Linked DNA regions of Microbulbifer sp. A4B17. The main gene of each other region encodes a partner of the protein of the gene in region 2 in a complex. Links are inferred from orthologs where the notes say so. Each region holds a gene or a part of one and is shown on either strand. Other genes may lie near its edges.

Region 1 (6,938 bases), 2.4 Mb from region 2 along the record:
TTATGGCATTTGGCGCATTGATCAGTATTATCGCAATGGCTATTCAGGTAGGGGGTACATTGTCATTAGATTTTATTTGGAGGTTTAATTACAACGGTATTTACCATATTGTCCAGATGGTTGGTATTGTCAGCTTCATTTTTGGCTTGCACAGATATTTTTTAAACAGGGATCTAGGGTAGTATCAATAATCGGTAAGCTACGTTATGGGGAAGTGACCGGGATGACTCTCCGAAATCGTCCAGATAGTTACGGTTCAGTGGCCAAGTGGCTACATTGGTTAACGGCCTTATTGTTTTTGGGTTCTTATATTTCGGTCTACTACCGTCAGTGGCTTACTGAGGAGGAAACCCCCGCGAACTGGATTGCCTTGCAGTTACATCTTTCTATAGGTATTACTATTGGACTGCTAGTTATACTTAGGATTATATGGCGTCTGACTAATCCGCCGCCACCACTTGAACCAGCCACTCCTTTTGAACACTTTGCAGCCCATACCGGCCATCTTCTCCTCTATTTAGTTATGATCATTGCCCCACTGACCGGATACATCGGGACAGGTGTGGATACGGACTATTTTTTTCTTTTCGAGATTCCTAAATTTGAAAGTACCCAAGCTTTTGTTGCGATAGTTCAGGATCGAATGGGTATGACTTTTGAACAGTTTGAGAAACCGGTCGATTTTATCCATAAGGAAGTCCTGGGAGAGTGGGTGGTGTGGATCTTAATCCTGGGGCACGCTCTGGCCGCCCTCTATCATCACTACATCAAAAAGGATCGGACTTTGCTAAGGATGACCGTGACTAGATAGTTATAACTCTTACACTGGTTTTGGCAGAAAGTGGTGGCAAATAGGCATTGAGCGCCAAATCCAGACATTTTAACCTCGAGTTTTTGCAGTTCCTATGGAGCTGTGCACTTGGACTTGAGGTGGGTGTTATATGAGGTATTTGGTCTTTGCGTTGGTGCTATTGATAATGGGGTGTATGCCTGAGTCCAAGTTTTATCGAATCGCTCAAGCTGAAATGGCATCACAACTTATCTGCCAGCAGTCACTGGCAGGCGATAAGCTAGCTTCAAGTGAATCAGCTTCGACTTAGACTGCCAACTTCCTGACTACTGGATTTATGTTTAGGTAAGCCCAGTGATACCAGTGCAGCCAACAATATGAAGGCGCTGGAAATAAGTAGACAGGCCTCTAAACCCTTGGTTTGAAATACCCACCCTGAAAGTAATGTTCCCAGCAAGCGCCCGGTAGCATTTGCCATATAGTAGAAGCCGACATCCATAGAGACGCCATCTTCCCGCGCATATGCAACAATCAAATAGCTGTGCAGGGACGAATTTACGGCGAAAATTACGGCAAAGATCAACAGTCCACCCAGGACTGCAATCTGTGGGGCAACCCCCTTAAATAGCGCGATCGCGATCAATACTGGCACGGTAGCAAGTGCAATTGCCCAGAAAAGTGCGGCTCGGCCATCCGGCGGTAGAGAAGAGCGTGTTGTTGTGAACATCGGGGCCTGGGTTTGCACAATACCGTAACCAATCACCCAGGATGCCAGGAAGGCACCTACTTGCCAGTGATCCCAATTAAATTGGCTGGCCAGGAAAACGGGCAGGGCAATAACAAACCAGACATCCCGGGAAGCAAACAAAAGAAGGCGCGCGGCTGACAATATGTTGACTGCGGGGCTCTTGGAAAAGACATCCTTAAAAGGACTCTTTGCCTTGGCTTTCCCTAAATCCTGCTTAAGATATTTCAGGCTTATTAACCAAACTATTCCAAGAGCGATGGCCATCGAGGCAATCGCGCCTTGAAAGCCAAGTGCGGCGAGTAGGGCACCACCAAGAAAAAAGCCCAAGCCCTTTAAAGCATTTTTCGAGCCCGTAAGCAGGGCGATCCATCGATACAAAGCGCCACTGGCCTGATCGGGAACCAGCAATTTAATTGAACTCTTCGCGCTCATTTTATTCAGGTCTTTGGCAATACCGGAAAGGGCTTGGGCGGCCATTACCAAGGGGACCGAGAGATACTGACTAGGTACCAGCAGCATAGAAAGAGCAACAACCTGTAAGGCTAGCCCCAAATTCATGGTCCGGTTGAGTCCAATCCGGGCGCCGAGCCAGCCGCCGACAAGATTAGTGACTACGCCAAAGAATTCGTAGAAAAGGAAAAGCAGGGCAATCTGTAAAGGGTTGTAGCCTAGCTGGTGAAAATGCAGCAGCACCAGCATGCGCAGAGCGCCGTCAGTCAGAGTAAATGCCCAGTAATTGCCCGTTACCAGCAGGTATTGGCGCATTGGCGACGATAAGTTGTGAAGAAACTGCATGATCTCGTTCTGTGTACTGCTACTTACTAAAAGCGGGAAGAAAAAATACGAACTCATGGGAAGGTATTTACAGTACCCCTTAGGTGCAGCGTGTTCTTTCCTTCCGGCCCCGTTGTACTTTAGCTGCTTAGCCCATGGTGCCAATCATTCGAGCCAATTCCGCCGTGCGGTTGGCGTAACCCCATTCATTGTCATACCAGGCGTAAACTTTTACCTGGGTGCCGTTAACGACCATGGTGGAGAGGGCATCAATAATGCTCGATCTGGGGTCGGTTTTGTAATCCACAGAAACGAGAGGCCTTTCCTCGTAGCCGAGAATATCTTTCAGCTCACCCTCTGCTGCTTCTTTAAAGAGTTGGTTTACTGCTTCCGGGGTAGTGGCGGTTTCCACTTCGAAAACGCAATCAGTAATGGATGCGTTTGCGAGGGGAACACGAACGGCGTGGCCGTTCAGGCGACCAGACAGCTCTGGGAAAATGGTGGCGATGGCTGTAGCTGAACCCGTTGTTGTAGGAATCAGGCTGGCTCCACAAGCGCGGGCTCTACGCAAGTCTGCATGGGGTGCATCGAGGATGGTCTGGGTATTGGTGATATCGTGAATTGTGGTGATTGAACCATGGCGGATCCCCAGATTTTCGTGGATTACTTTCACTACTGGAGCAAGGCAGTTAGTCGTACAGGAAGCGGCGGTAATAATCTGGTGTTTGTCCGGCTGGTAAATATGTTGATTCACTCCAAGGACAATGTTCGGTACTCCAGCCTCTTTAACTGGTGCAGAGACCAGCACCTTCTTTACCCCTTGATCCAGGTACGGCTGGAGTAGCTCGGTGGTTTTCATTTTCCCGGAAGCTTCTACAACCAGGTCACAGTTGCGCCAATCTGTATCTGCGATGGTGGTGTTGCGGCTGCAGACTATCGTTTTCCCATCAACCTGAATCGTGTTGCCAGCGGCTTTCGCTTCCTTGTGCCATCGCCCGTGTACAGAGTCAAAGTTGAGCAGGTGGGCAAGTGTGGTGGCATCGCCGGCAGGGTCATTAATCTGGACAAATTCTACTTCAGGCCAATCCCAGGCAGCGCGCAGTACCAGCCGTCCAATACGGCCAAATCCATTGATCCCAATTTTGATGGTCATTGTTAATTTTGCTCCGTTTTCTGTCAGGCATATATGAGAAACCATATATATCTGGATAATTTGAATCTTTGATCGGCAAGCAGTATCAGCAGCACAGACTTGTGCGCTCAGGCCGGTCTCCCATTTGAATCAGGTTATTGAGGTCTTCGGTAATAAAGTGCTGGTTCGCCTGCAAGGTGTCGAACAGTACAGATTTTGCCCATGCGTTCAGGTCCGGGTTGATCCGATAAAACACCCACTGCCCCTGGCGGCGATCCATGAGGAGGTCGGAGCTTCTTAATAAGGCAAGATGCCTTGAAATTTTAGGCTGGCTCAACCCAAGTGCTGACGTTAACTCGCACACGCAAAGCTCTTCCTCGTGTGCGATAAGGAGTAGTGTGCGTAGCCGTGTATCATCGGCCAGGCATTTGTAAAACTGTACTGGGTTCATGCTGCTCTTTTTCGTAAATCCGCCTCGGCCTGGGCCAAGACCAGTAATTTGATACGAGTGCTCAGCTCACGTGCCGTGGTGTAAAAAGGGCAGAAGCAGTGTCGCTTTGTCGGCTCCTTAAAGTTCCAGGCAATTACCTTGTCGACTTTTGGGGAGGGCACATACTCATGCCGGCTTTTGTCGCAAAGTGTGATGACCAAATCAAAAGATTGGTCGGCCATATCTTCTATCACTTTGGGAGTGAGACCCTCCGTAGAAATTCCCAGGTGCTCCAGTGCTTGCAGGGCTCGTGGATCTGGTGCCTGAGCATTGGTCCCAGCACCACAGGCTTCGTAAGAGCTGCCCCCGTAATGACGCAATAGCGCTTCAGCCATCAGTGAGCGGGCAGAATCTCCTGCACATACAAACAGAACACGCCTTTTCATTGGAGGGCTCCATTTGGCTTTTTAACAATTATATATGGAAAACCATATATTCATAGTCTTAAAAATAGCCCACTGAACCAGTGGGCTATAGCGAGTGCTTAAAGTTTAAACTCGGCCCATACGGGGGCGTGATCTGATGGGCGCTCCATGGCCCGAATATCGTAATCCACGCCGGTCCCGACACATTTTTCTAGAAGAGGGTTGGTGGCGAGAATCAAGTCGATACGCAGGCCGCGTCTGGGGTCGCGGTCGAACCCACGGCTGCGGTAGTCGAACCAGCTGAATACATCATCTGTTTCTGGATTTTGTGCGCGGAAGGTGTCGGTGAGCCCCCAGCCTTCAATTTTTTGAAGCCACTCGCGCTCTTCTGGAAGGAAGCTGCATTTACCATCGCGCAGCCAGCGCTTGCGATTGGGTTCACCAATACCGATATCCTGGTCGCTGGGTGAAATATTCATATCGCCGATCACCAATACAGGTGCTTCCGGCTTACAAGTGGTTTGCAGGTAGGTGTCCAGGTCGGCGTAGTACTTTTGCTTTGCCGGGAATTTAACCGGGTGCTCGCGATTTTCACCTTGCGGGAAATAGCCATTGATAACCGTGAGGGGCTCAGGACCACCGATATCAAACTTTCCGGCAACCATGCGGCGCTGGGCGTCGCTGGCATCGGTTGGGAAGCCGTATTCGCGATCAATAAAAGGCAGGCGTGAGAGCAGGGCGACGCCGTAGTGTGTTTTTTGGCCAAAATAAATTAGCTCATAGCCCAGGTCTTTTATCGCATCTACTGGAAAATCTTCGTCGGTGACTTTAGTTTCCTGTAGGCCGATGATATCGGGCTGATGGTTGTCTACCAGGGCCTGCATCTGGTGCAGGCGAGTGCGAATACTATTGACGTTAAAGGAAACAACCTTCATCTCTTCCCCCAAAATAAAAAAGGTCGGGCTAGCCCGACCTAAGAGTTAGTTCGCGGACCGGGCGCACGCCGCGCCCAGTGCCTATCGGTATTTAGAAGTTGGCAACCTGGGGCGGGGCCTTGCTGGCCTTATCGGCCAGGCCGATAAAGTCCGCCATTATATAGCCCGCTTCATTCAAAATTGGATCTTTTTCCAACTTGATCTCTACAGGGCCACCGATGTTGGCCACTTCTTCAGATTCGCTTTCTTCGTAAGCCTCAAAGTTCTCGTAGGGCTCAAGGCCTTTAGCTTTGCGGCGGCGGTTTTCCATATCCAGCAATCGCTGATTGACGGACTTGCGCTCATTCTCTCTAGTTGATTCGTTGAGAGAGACATACTTCTTGTCAGCCCGCTCGGCGTCGAATTTGAACTGATCGCGCAGGAAAACAAAATCTGGATCTGTTTCCGTGCGCTTGTTGTGCTTGGTAATCAAGTTCGGGATCAGCATCTTCAAGTTGAAATACTTTGCATGAGGCACAGCGTGGATACGATCCCAGGGCAGGGCAGTATCGTAAGCACTTTCACCTACATTTTCGGCATCAATCAGCTGTGGCATATCGATGTCCGGCTTTACTCCCGCGTGCTGTGTGCTGTCTCCGGAAACCCGGTAGAACTTGGACTGGGTAATTTTTAATTGGCCTTCCTTCAGGGGAGCCATAGTTTGCACAGTGCCCTTACCAAACGATTGGTTGCCTACCACCAAGCCTCGGTTGTAATCCTGAATTGCACCGGCAAAGATCTCGGATGCAGAGGCCGACAAGCGATTAATCAATACCATCAGCGGCCCGCGATACATGGCGCGGGAGCGCGAGCGGTTGTGGCGGGAAATCTGCTCATTGGCATGGCGGATCTGCACAACAGGGCCCTGATCAATAAACAGGTCTGTGAGCATGGTGGCTTCTTGCAGTGAACCACCGCCATTGTTGCGAAGATCCAGGATAATACCGTCAACCTTCTCCTCTTTGAGCTCACTCAGCAGACGGGCAACGTCTCGCGTGGTGCTCTTATAGTTGGGGTCGCGGCGACGATAGGCGTCAAAGTCAATATAGAAGGTCGGCAGGTTAATCACACCGATCTTGTAATTCTTACTGCCGTCAGAGAATTCAAACACCGCCTTCTTGGCTGCCTGATCTTCCAGCTTCACTTTGCTGCGCTTGATCAGGATAGTCTTGTGAGTACCGTCACCACCGGTGGGGATAGTCTCCAGGCGTACGTAAGTGCCAGCCTTGCCGCGAATCAGGTCCACGACATCGTCCAGGCGCCAGCCTACGACATCGACCATTTCACCTTCTTTATCCTGGCCAACACCCACGATTTTGTCGTTGGGTTTAATCTTGCCAGTGCGATCGGCAGGCCCTCCGTGGACCAGGCGTGCAACTTTGGTGTATTCCTCGTCTGCTTGCAGCACTGCACCGATCCCCTCCAGGGAGAGGGACATGCTCATATTAAAGTTCTCCAATGAGCGTGGTGACAGGTAGTTACTGTGCGGGTCGTAGAGACGAGTCAGCGAGTTCATATAGAGTTCAAATACGTCGTCACTCTTCTGCTGCTCAAGGCGTTTCTTCTGGCCTTTGTAACGGCGTACCAGAAGATCCTGAATATCCTCATCGGATTTTCCGGTTAGTCGAAGATTCAGGATGCTGCTTTTTAAGCGTTTGCGCCAAA
Region 2 (7,007 bases):
CAGGGAGAGGAGGGAGGGAGTCGCGGCTCGCAAGCCTGGGCTGCGAGCCGCGGAAATAATAAGCCTGTAACAGCTTAGAAGCGGGGGCGACGCGGACGATCTTCGCGAGGCTTAGCTTCGTTAACGCGGATGTTACGGCCAGACATAGGCTGGTCGTTCATCTCTTCGATAGCTTTGCGTGCTTCATCGTCGTTAGGCATTTCTACGAAACCGAAGCCTTTAGAGCGGCCAGTCTCACGGTCGGTGATAACAGTAGCCCGAGAGATCTCTCCGAATGCACCGAAAGCTTCGTGCAGGTCGTCAGAGGTTACCGCGTAGGCCAGATTTCCAATATAGATATTCACAAAAGGTTCTCACTAGGTGTGTGGGCTGTCGTGCAGTCACAAATGGATAACCAGCTCCACCAGATTAACCATTTGAGATTGGCCCTTTCGGAGAAACTCCTGGGCCAATTCAGTAAGGCGCGTTGCCTAAAATCCATATCAAGCGCCACAATGTGGAACTTTATATGCCTTATAGCTCGCCTTTTCAACAGTAATAGACGCAATTAACCGCCTTATTCTGCTTTAAGTAAATAAAGAGCGCCTTTATAGACGCAACTTTATATACAACAATTATTTCCGTTTCATGGATAGGAAGAATTCATCATTTGTCTTGAAATCTTTCAATTTATCCACTAGGAATTCAGTCGATGCCACATCTTCCATATCGTGTAACAGCTTACGTAAAATCCACACGCGCTGTAGCTCGCCCTCTGGCATTAACAACTCTTCCCGGCGAGTGCCGGATCTGCGCACATTAATGGCTGGATATACGCGTTTTTCAGCAATCTTGCGATCCAGCTGCAATTCCATATTACCAGTACCTTTGAACTCCTCGAAAATCACTTCGTCCATTTTCGAGCCGGTATCGATAAGCGCAGTAGCAATAATAGATAGACTTCCGCCTTCTTCAATGTTTCGCGCAGCACCAAAGAAGCGCTTCGGACGCTCTAAGGCGTGGGCATCAACACCACCGGTTAATACTTTACCGGAGCTAGGAACTGTTGTGTTGTAAGCGCGAGCCAAGCGGGTGATAGAGTCGAGCAAGATAACCACATCTTTCTTGTGCTCTACCAGGCGCTTGGCTTTTTCAATTACCATTTCCGCTACTTGTACGTGACGCGCCGGTGGCTCATCAAAAGTAGAGGCAACAACCTCACCCCGCACGGAGCGCTGCATTTCTGTCACTTCCTCAGGGCGCTCATCAATCAGCAATACGATCAAATGGCATTCTGGATTATTGCGCGTAATGGCTTGCGCCATATTTTGCAACATAATCGTTTTACCCGCCTTCGGCGGCGCAACAATCAAACCGCGCTGGCCTTTTCCGATCGGAGCAACAAGATCAATAATACGACCAATCAGGTCTTCGGAGGAGCCGTTTCCGCACTCGAGGGTGAGGCGATCGTTGGGGAAGAGAGGAGTGAGGTTTTCGAAAAGAATTTTGTTACGTGCGTTTTCCGGTTTGTCAAAATTAATTTCGTTAACTTTTAATAAAGCAAAATATCTTTCGCCTTCTTTCGGTGGGCGAATCTTTCCGGAAATTGAGTCGCCCGTACGTAAATTAAATCGGCGAATCTGACTTGGAGATACATATATATCATCCGGTCCCGCGAGATAAGAGGAGTCAGCAGAACGCAAAAATCCAAAACCGTCTTGAAGGATTTCTAATACGCCGTCGCCATAAATATCTTCACCGCTTTTGGCGTGTCGCTTGAGAATATTGAAAATAATATCCTGCTTGCGAGAACGGGCCAGGTTTTCCAGGCCCATGCCTTTGGCTATTTCAATCAACTCTTCAATGGGTTTGGTTTTTAATTCGGAGAGATTCATACCAATTGCTTATTAATGTTTCTGTTGTCATTTGGCGCGGACACGCCTGAAATTTTGAGGAGGGGTTTGATAATTAGAGATTAGCTCGTCTATTTACCCGAAACACCTAGGTACCTTTTTCTACCAAGACCACAGTACTCAGTAAACTTATGCTCTCCATAATCAATTTATGGAGCATTATCAGAACAAGTTCAACTCGAGGAGTATACGCACCGGGGATGGTCAGGGACCCTGTGGAGGGGCGTTTTGTCAGCTCGTCTCACTTAATTCAAGACCGCTGAACTATTTCAGAATTACAGCCAGTATAACGGGTGTTTCCCATCCTGCAAAGAAATTTACCCCTTTGCAGGATAGAAACGACAGTCTTACAGCTGGCTGTCGATAAATTCAGTCAGCTGTGCGCGGGACAATGCGCCGACTTTAGTGCCTTCTACATTGCCACCCTTGAACAACAGTAGTGTGGGGATACCGCGGACATTATATTTTGCCGGGCTCTCTTTGTTGGCATCAACGTCTACTTTTACGATCTTCAACTTATCGCCGTAGTGGCCAGCCAGGTCTTCCAGCACTGGAGCGATCATCTTGCACGGGCCGCACCACTGTGCCCAGAAGTCTACCAGCACAGGGCCTTCAGCTTTGAGAACTTCTGCTTCGAATTCAGCGTCAGATACGTTGATGATTGAGTGCTCGCTCATATTGCATTCCTGTTCTTTAGTTTCTCGATGCGAGGGCACAGCCAACGCATCTTCTCACGGTCACAGCAGTGGTTTTACAGCTGCGATGCACCATTGCCCTCAAAATTGGGGCGCAAAATGGGATTTCAAGTCTCTCCTGCCAACAGACTTACGTCTGTTCCAGGAAACGCTGCAGGACCTCATCGATATAGTCAAAGCCAAAAGCACTGGCGGCAATTCGCTCGTCTAAACACTCCACAAGCTCCATAGCTATCAGAGTGGGCCACTGTTTTTGCAGTTCAGACAGTGGCAACCCGGTGTAATGTGTAAAAGTCTCGCTGGGAACCCCCCCCACTAGGCGAAGGGTATTCATCAGAAACTCCAGCGGCAAATCCTCACTCTCAACCTGATCAGTATGGGGTTCAGATAAAGCGCTGTGCAGCAACCCTGGTTGCTGCCTGCCAATGGACAGGTAATCCTTCGGTGTGCGAGTACGTCGACTGCGCAAAATTTGTCCACTTTCCACCAGAGTCACCTTGCCATGAGCACCGGCACCAATACCCAAATAGTCTCCGAAAGACCAGTAGTTAATATTGTGGCGGGACTCGAGTTGGGATTTACTGTAAGCCGACACCTCGTAGCGGCAATAACCCTCCGACGCGAGCAGTTCTCGCCCACTGCCCTGCATACTGGCAATCATCTGCGAGCCGGGGGTAACCGGCGGCGCACTGTAAAATGCCGTGTTTGGCTCAATTGTTAGCTGGTACCAGGAGATATGCTCTGGGGCCAGGGAAATTGCCCGACGCAAATCATTGAGGGCTTCCTCTTCAGTCTGTTTGGGCAATCCGTGCATCAAGTCGAGGTTAATATTCTCAAAGCCTGCTCGGCGCGCCATTGCCAGAGCACTCTCGGCCTCTTCACCGCTGTGAATACGTCCCAGCTGCTGCAATTGGTTGGAGTCGAAACTCTGCACTCCAATGGACAGGCGGTTAACCCCGACAGCCCGGTAGCCGGTGAACTTGGCCTGTTCAAAAGTGCCGGGGTTAGCCTCCAGGGTGATTTCGATATCGTCCGCAAATCCGACCACTTGCTCGGCACCTTCCAGGATCTTCCCAATTGCTTGTGGGGAAAACAGGCTCGGTGTGCCGCCGCCAAAAAATATGGACTGCAATTTACGCCCCTGTACCCAGGGCAGCTGGCTTACCAGGTCAAGGCGCAACTGCTCCACATATTCAGATTCCGGCAGGGCATAATCTGAGTTAACGCGATCTCTATCGGCCTGGTGGGAGTTGAAATCACAGTATGGGCATTTGCGTACACACCAGGGAATGTGAATATACAGACTGAGCGGCGGCAGTTGTAATACGGCGCTGTTATCAGGCAAGGTCGGCACCCTGCATATTCTGTCGCCACAAAAGTTCAAATTGGGCCATGGCCTTGGCCCGGTGGCTCAGGCGATTCTTCGCCTCCCTCGGCAACTCAGCAGAAGTCATCCCCTCGGACTCAACAAAGAACAGCGGGTCATAGCCAAACCCCTGATCCCCTGCGGGCTCCCGTAAAATCGTACCGCTCCACTTAGCGCTGCATACCAATGGCACCGGGTCGTCCCATTGGCGCACAAAAGCCAGGGCACAGTGGAAACTGGCGGTGCGCTGGTCTGTCTCGGCATCGCTAAGGGCTTCCAACAGCTTTGCATTGTTTTTCTCATCCGTAGCTCCTACTCCCGAGTAACGCGCAGAGTAGATTCCCGGTGCGCCGCGTAATGCATCCACCGCCAAGCCTGAATCATCCGCCAACGCCGGCAAGCCACTGATGCGGCTGGCATGGCGAGCTTTGATCAAGGCATTTTCAATAAAGCTCAGCCCAGTTTCATCAGCGTCATTCACCCCAAACTCAGATTGGGGCAGAACCTCTACCTCCCACGAGGCAAACAGCTGTGAAAATTCGCGAAGTTTGCCGGCATTACCACTGGCAAGAACAATTTTATTTAACATGTCACTTCAAATAAAAAGCGGGCCTGAGCCCGCATTACAATTCATAGGGAGTGGATTCGGCGGGCACCCAAGCCAGCGGAATCTCATTGCATTACTAGCGATCCAGTTTGCGACGGAAGCTGATCGTCTCATTTTTACCATTGGGCAGTTTGACATCTACGTTAAAGGTGAGGGTTTCCTCAGCCTCAAATCGTAGGGGCGCGAGATAATACACAGCATCCCCTTCCCGGATTTCCTTAAACTTAAGCGGCCTCGACTGCTGGATCAGATTAGTTGCTGTCCCAGACATCTCAGCGCTGAGACCATGTGTTCCGCCATCCTTCTTAACTACAGAGACATTCACATAGGCCCGGTCTTTTGCCCGCGCCAACTGGTACTGACGCGCGATGTCCGGCTGGATAAAATCGCTGTTGAACACTGAATAGACCACTCGATAGTCGCCAAAATCAACATAATTTTTAATTATACGTGCTTCCTGCGCAGCAGCGCCGGCAGACAAAAATAGCAGGGCCACAGAAGCAGCCACGGCAAGGATACGTTTCACACTCCACCTCCAGTTGTTATAGCCGCCACCTCTACCAATAAGTTCGGTGGTCAACTCCAGTCAGGGCCCCTGGGTGCCCTTCACTCAATCTGTCCCTCGCGCCAAAGTCCTCCACAAAAGAGCTGGCGCAAATCTTAGTTTAGCGAGTTAGATGATATATGGCTGTCTCACCAAACAAATTTGGTAAAAAGTCTTTGAGTGCCCGGCCCGCCAAGGACTCAGAAACCACCTGGCGATGCAGGATGGTCCAGCTGTTTTCCCGACACAACACCTCAAAGTCAGTAAAAGTACAAAAATGAATATTGGGCGTGTTATACCACTCGTAAGGTAATAAATCAGATACCGGCATACGCCCGGAAAATGCGAGGTGCCAGCGAGCCTTCCACTGTCCAAAGTTGGGAAAAGTTATGATGCAATCCCGGCCGACCCTGAGCATCTCCTCCACAACCAAGTGTGGCTTGCTCAGGGTTTGTAGTGCCTGGGTCATGACCACGGCATCAAAGCTGCCGTCGGCAAAATTGCCCAACCCCGTATTCAGGTTTTGCTCGACAACATTGACGCCACGGGCAACGCAACGCTCAATTTGCTCGGGATCGATTTCAAGGCCATAGCCTTTAACGTTCTTGTTTATCCCTAGCTGCTCGAGCAGCGCACCGTCGCCACAGCCGAGATCGAGAACCCGGCTGCCAGGTGTAATCCAGCCCTGGATCACATCCAAATCTATCCTCATCAGCACACCTCCTCAGCAATGTCGGCCGCAACTCGCTGCATATAGGCCCGAAATACCCCTTCATAGCGGGTATTGGGTAGCAGGAAGGCGTCGTGCCCCATTGCCGACTCCACCTCGGCATAACTCACCGGTATATCCGCATGCATCAGTGCATCGGCAATTTCCCGGGAGCGCTCAGGTGCAAAGCGCCAGTCAGAAGTGAATGACACCAATAAAAAGCGACACTTTGCATGGGAGAAGGCCTCTACCGGGTCATCATCGTACTCCCGCGCCAAATCGAAGAAATCCAGCGCTCGTGTCATCAGGATGTAGGTGTTGGGGTCGAAAGTGTTGGAGAAACTCGCTCCCTGGTGGCGTAAATAGCTCTGTATTTGAAATTCCACTTCTTCATCCGACCCCTGTTGAAAGCTGCCACTGCGCAATTCACGGCCAAACTTCCGCCCCAAGCCGTCGTCGGAAAGATAAGTGATATGACCGATCATACGCGCAACGGCCAGGCCTCGACGGGGCAACTTACCCTCTTGCAGATAGTGCCCGTCACAAAAATCCGGGTCGGATGTAATCGCCTGACGCGCCGTCTCATTAAAGGCGATATTTTGTGCAGACAACTTCATGGCAGAGGCAATAACCACGCAATGGCGCAGACGCTCGGGGTATTCCAGAGACCAGCGCATCGCCTGCATCCCGCCGAGACTGCCACCTATCACAGCTGCCCATTGATGAATACCCAAAATATCCGCCAGGCGAGCTTGGCTGTGAACCCAATCGCGCACGCGCAGCGATGGGAAGTCCGGCCCCCAGGTAGTGCCGGTCTCCGGGTTTATGGATATGGGACCCGTAGACCCGTGACAACCACCGAGATTATTAACGGACACTACGAAAAAATGATCGGTATCGATCGGCTTGCCTGGACCGATGTAATGGTCCCACCAACCCGGACGCTTATCCTCGGCATTGTGTCGCCCTGCAGCGTGATGGTGTCCCGAAAGCGCGTGACAGATCAGGACTGCATTACTCTTTGCTCCATTGAGTTCGCCGTAGGTCTCGTAAACCAGAGTGTAATTTTTGAGCACTCGGCCACAGGCCAGTTCCAGCGGCTCACTAAAGCTGTGACTTTTGGGCTCGACAAGACCCACTGAGCCAGCATCATCGGTAGTGGCAGCTTGAGCTTTCGGGGAAGCGGTAGAATTT

The links.
Region 1: the proteins of trxA (region 2) and BTJ40_RS11940 are in contact, whole or in part, in an NMR structure (PDB 2IPA), measured with the Bacillus subtilis proteins. The link is inferred for Microbulbifer sp. A4B17 from one-to-one orthologs.

What each region holds. Positions count from the first base shown.
Region 1 is NZ_CP029064.1:2,679,317-2,686,254, reverse strand. The notes cover bases 2,607-5,438. They hold BTJ40_RS11940 (arsenate reductase ArsC), read right to left. Parts: upstream 4,321-5,438; coding sequence 3,892-4,320; downstream 2,607-3,891. Other genes in these bases: BTJ40_RS11930 (carboxy terminal-processing peptidase), read right to left, coding at 5,326-5,438; xthA (exodeoxyribonuclease III), read right to left, coding at 4,419-5,234; BTJ40_RS11945 (metalloregulator ArsR/SmtB family transcription factor), read right to left, coding at 3,551-3,895; BTJ40_RS11950 (ArsJ-associated glyceraldehyde-3-phosphate dehydrogenase), read right to left, coding at 2,607-3,465. Outside these bases: BTJ40_RS11965 (hypothetical protein), read left to right, coding at 1-182; BTJ40_RS11960 (cytochrome b), read left to right, coding at 224-811; organoarsenical effux MFS transporter ArsJ, read right to left, coding at 1,086-2,333; more of BTJ40_RS11950, read right to left, coding at 2,461-2,606; more of BTJ40_RS11930, read right to left, coding at 5,439-6,938. UniProt on the Bacillus subtilis protein: Catalyzes the reduction of arsenate [As(V)] to arsenite [As(III)]. In vitro, can dephosphorylate para-nitrophenyl phosphate (pNPP).
Region 2 is NZ_CP029064.1:239,207-246,213, reverse strand. Bases 905-3,805 are described here. They hold trxA (thioredoxin TrxA), read right to left. Parts: upstream 2,570-3,805; coding sequence 2,240-2,569; downstream 905-2,239. Other genes in these bases: hemW (radical SAM family heme chaperone HemW), read right to left, coding at 2,718-3,805; rho (transcription termination factor Rho), read right to left, coding at 905-1,874. Also shown: BTJ40_RS01205 (RNA-binding protein), read right to left, coding at 75-344; more of rho, read right to left, coding at 615-904; more of hemW, read right to left, coding at 3,806-3,941; rdgB (RdgB/HAM1 family non-canonical purine NTP pyrophosphatase), read right to left, coding at 3,925-4,542; BTJ40_RS01180 (DUF4426 domain-containing protein), read right to left, coding at 4,637-5,086; methionine biosynthesis protein MetW, read right to left, coding at 5,226-5,816; BTJ40_RS01170 (homoserine O-acetyltransferase), read right to left, coding at 5,816-7,007. UniProt on the Bacillus subtilis protein: Participates in various redox reactions through the reversible oxidation of its active center dithiol to a disulfide and catalyzes dithiol-disulfide exchange reactions.